Regions from separate parts of the Xenorhabdus cabanillasii genome, predicted to be linked through region 1. Evidence: predicted binding sites of a transcription regulator. Region 1 holds the regulator's gene; the other holds the start of a gene.

Region 1 (2,213 bases):
ATATGCTGTTTTATGAAGGGTTACACGGTGGTGTTGTCACTCCGCAATACAATGTCGCCGAATTAGTTGATCTGCTGATTGGCGTTGTTCCCATCGTCAATCTTGAATGGATACAAAAGCTCATTCGCGATACCAGTGAACGCGGGCATTCAAGGGAAGCGGTTATGGATTCCGTGGTTCGTTCAATGGATGATTATATTCGCTATATTACGCCACAGTTTTCCCGCACTCACATCAACTTTCAACGCGTTCCTACTGTTGATACCTCCAACCCCTTCTCCGCCAAAGCCATTCCTTCTCTAGACGAAAGTTTTATCGTCATCCGCTTCCGTGGTCTGAGCCAAATCGATTTTCCTTATTTACTGGCCATGCTCCAGGGTTCGTTTATTTCCAGTATAAATACTATCGTCGTTCCGGGTGGAAAAATGGGACTGGCAATGGAGTTAATTATGGCTCCGTTAGTTCAAAAATTATTGGAAGGTAAAAAAATTTCCTGAATTAAGCACAAGTTAATTATCAATAACACAGGTAACAAAAAATAATGTTACCTGTGACAAAACACCAACTATTCACCTATTTATAAATGAAAATGTAGTAAATGATGTTGTGCAAACAGATTTCTGGTAATTTGTTAACTGGTTTTATATGCTGAAGCGATACAGAAGAAGACAGAAATGTTTTCCTGTGTTACAAACAGAGTTACAAGCGAAGCTGGCAGGTTTTATGGGTCTGGATGACTACACCGATATGTTAGCATCCTTATAAACCTATATAAAATTCTTACTTGTCAGTTTTTCAGCAAGTTAATATGTTAATCTATTGACTTTATAAAGCCAGCCTGATGAGAAACTGTCAGTTTCTCAGAATATAAAGGCGGAAATAACAACAGAGGATAAAGCGAATGGTTCTCGGCAAGCCACAAACAGACCCTACTCTTGAATGGTTTTTGTCACACTGCCATATTCACAAATATCCATCCAAGAGCACGCTTATTCATCAAGGCGAGAAAGCAGAAACGCTTTACTACATTGTTAAAGGTTCAGTTGCTGTTCTAATAAAAGATGAAGAAGGTAAAGAAATGATCCTCTCTTATTTAAATCAGGGGGATTTCATTGGTGAACTTGGATTGTTTGAAGAAGGGCAAGAGCGTACTGCATGGGTGCGAGCTAAGAGCGCCTGTGAAGTAGCTGAAATTTCCTATAAGAAATTTCGCCAGTTAATTCAGGTTAATCCTGACATTCTGATGCGTTTATCCGCTCAGATGGCAAGCCGCTTACAAACAACATCGGAAAAAGTTGGAAACCTGGCATTTCTGGATGTGACAGGTCGTATTGCACAGACATTGCTCAATCTGGCCAAACAGCCTGATGCAATGACCCATCCTGATGGTATGCAAATCAAAATTACACGTCAGGAAATTGGGCAGATTGTCGGATGCTCCCGTGAAACAGTCGGCCGCATTCTGAAAATGCTGGAAGATCAAAACCTGATCTCTGCGCACGGCAAAACGATTGTCGTTTATGGAACCCGCTAGTTCCTGAAATTGCGCTTGAATTAGGCCAGTGCAGCCCATAGAGCACTGGCTTTTTGCTTTCCATCCTTCTGCTTCTCTCATCCCTTAAAAAAATGAAACCTACTGGTGCATAAATTAGTGATATAACCTGCTCACAGGCGCTTCATAAAAAATGGCCGTAAACAACAGCCAAAAAGAGGGATTAAATCGTTCTTCGTTAATATTTAAGAAAATTATTCAACAGTTCATGCCCTTGTTCACTCAGGATGCTTTCCGGATGGAACTGCACGCCTTCCAAGGGGAGAGTACGGTGGCGTATTCCCATTATTTCATCCACATTACCATCATGCTGGCTCCATGCCGTCACTTCAAAGGATGCAGGTAACGTTTCTGCGGCGATGACCAAAGAGTGATAACGGGTAACTGTCAGCGGACGATTCAATCCCTTAAATACACCTTGCTGGTTATGGTGAATTAAACTGGTTTTTCCGTGCATCACCTCACGGGCTTTAACAACACTTGCGCCAAAAGCCTGACCAATCGCCTGATGTCCGAGACACACCCCCAGAATTGGCAATTTCCCGGCAAAGTGCGAAATAGCTTCCAGCGAGATCCCAGATTCATCTGGTGTACAAGGCCCCGGAGAGATCACTAAATGAGTCGGTGCCAATTTCTCGATATCTTCAAGCTGTAATTCATC
Region 2 (2,213 bases), 950 kb from region 1:
TTCAGGCCAAAACGCGCGACAGTATTCCCCTGTTTTTCATTCAGACCTTTAACAGCACCGGCAACAATACCAATGGATGAGAAGTTGGCAAAGGAAACCAGGAATACAGACAGGATACCTTTTGAATGTTCACTCAATTGACCTGCAATTTCCTGTAAACTCTGCATTGCAACAAATTCATTAGAAACCAGTTTAGTCGCCATGATACTACCTACTTTCAGTGCTTCATCACTGGGAATGCCAATGATCCAGGCAAATGGATAGAAAACATACCCCAGACATTCCTGGAAAGAAATACCAAATGCCATATCAAAAACGGCGTTGATACCCGCAATCAAGGCAATAAAGCCAATCAGCATGGCCGCTACAATCAAAGCGACTTTGAAACCAGCCAGAATGTACTCGCCCAGCATTTCAAAGAAACTTTGCCCTTCATGCAGATTATTCATATGAATATCCCCTTCACTTTCAACAGAGTAAGGGTTGATAAGGGACAGAACGATAAAGGTACTGAACATATTAAGTATCAGGGCTGCTACCACATATTTTGCCTCCAGCATTGTCATGTAAGCACCTACGATAGACATAGATACCGTAGACATCGCTGTTGCCGCCATTGTGTACATCCGACGCTCAGACATTTTGTTCAATACATCTTTATAAGCAATAAAATTCTCTGATTGCCCCAGAATCAATGAGCTGACCGCATTAAACGATTCTAGTTTTCCCATTCCATTAACTTTGGACAACACAGTACCCATTGCCCGAATGATAATTGGTAGAATTTTTATATGTTGCAGGATACCGATCAAAGCAGAGATAAAGATGATAGGACAAAGTACATTCAGGAAGAAAAATGCCAGATTTGCTTCAATCATACCACCAAAAACAAAACCAGTACCTTTCGCGGCATAAGACAGCAGGTGGACAAACAAGCTGTCAAACCCTTTGACGATCCCTAATCCAGCATTAGAATTAAGAAAAAACCACGCCAGAACAAGTTCAATAGCAAGTAACTGAATAATATAACGAATACGAATATCTTTCCGGTTATTACTCGCAAAAATCGCCAAGCCGCCAATGACCACTAAAGCGAGAACAAAATGAAAAATATGAGACATAAAAAAACTCCAAACATGACGAGGTGCAAATTTATAATCGCATTTTTGCAACATACGATAATAAATAGCGATAACTATCACATTAATTTACTATAGAGCGGCAACAAATTCCTATTTAGCAAACCTGATCACACTTTAAGCCGGAATGTGGCTACTATGTATGCAAAAATATCTTATTTAAAGGCGCTATTAAGGTTTATTATCAAGAACCCCAATAGCACTTCTTTCCTGAAAATTTTCTTTTCTATACCCAATAGATTTCAAATTGCACCGCGCCAGCAAGGGAATGACAAACTCGTCGGGAACGAATTTACCAACCAAAGGCTGGCCTCCGGTGAGAGGCAGGAGACTCTCATGAATCCCCGGGAGCATAGAAAACTACTATGTGACCGGGGTGTAGTTGTAACAAAGTAGCGCAGCCAACAGAGGGGCAACTTGAAAGACAAAGGGGATATTTATTATTATTCACCTAAAAGACGAAGCATTTCTTCTTCATCAATCACAGTTATACCTAATTCTGTTGCTTTGACTAATTTAGATCCTGCTGCCTCACCCGCAATCACCAAATCTGTTTTCTTGGAAACACTGCCCGTGACTTTCGCACCCAACGCAACTAATTTATCTTTAGCATCATCCCGGGATAAACGGCTTAATGAGCCAGTCAAAACTACAGTCTTACCCGCAAATGGGCTATCGGTTTCCTCTGGTTGCGGTACTTCCACCGTTTCCCAACAGATACCAATATTATTGACGAGATCATCAATTACTACCTGGTTATGCGATTCGTTAAAGAAATTAACTACATGGCTGGCAACTACACCACCTACATCTTGTACAGCAATTAATGCTTCCGTATCTGCTGCACGCAATTTTTCCAATGTGCCAAAATGTGCAACTAAATTAGCCGCGGTTGCTTCTCCAACTTCACGAATGCCTAAAGAATAGATGAAACGGGCAAATGTGGTTTTCTTGGATTTTTCCAGAGCATTAACCACATTTTGAGCGGATTTTGGCCCCATTCGCTCAAGACCGATTAATTGCCCTGTGGTCAAACGGAAAAGATCGGCTGGTGTTTTGACATATTCCTTATCA

The links. Region 1 encodes CRP, which controls carbon source genes, mostly activating them, when cyclic AMP is high. Its sites were predicted from a motif close to ATGTGANNNNNNTCACAT; they were not measured.
Region 2: a site for CRP is predicted at 1,187-1,204, ahead of BDD26_RS11700 (NupC/NupG family nucleoside CNT transporter). Genes of this name have one in related genera too.

The regions. Positions count from the first base shown of each region.
Region 1 covers NZ_QTUB01000001.1:1,492,744-1,494,956, reverse strand. Annotated here, with positions in the region: gene BDD26_RS07245 (phosphoribulokinase) at 1-497, shown strand, start outside; gene crp (cAMP-activated global transcriptional regulator CRP) at 902-1,534, shown strand; gene BDD26_RS07235 (aminodeoxychorismate synthase component II) at 1,731-2,213, opposite strand, start outside.
Region 2 covers NZ_QTUB01000001.1:2,439,117-2,441,329, reverse strand. Annotated here, with positions in the region: gene BDD26_RS11700 (NupC/NupG family nucleoside CNT transporter) at 1-1,121, opposite strand, end outside; gene ligA (NAD-dependent DNA ligase LigA) at 1,583-2,213, opposite strand, start outside.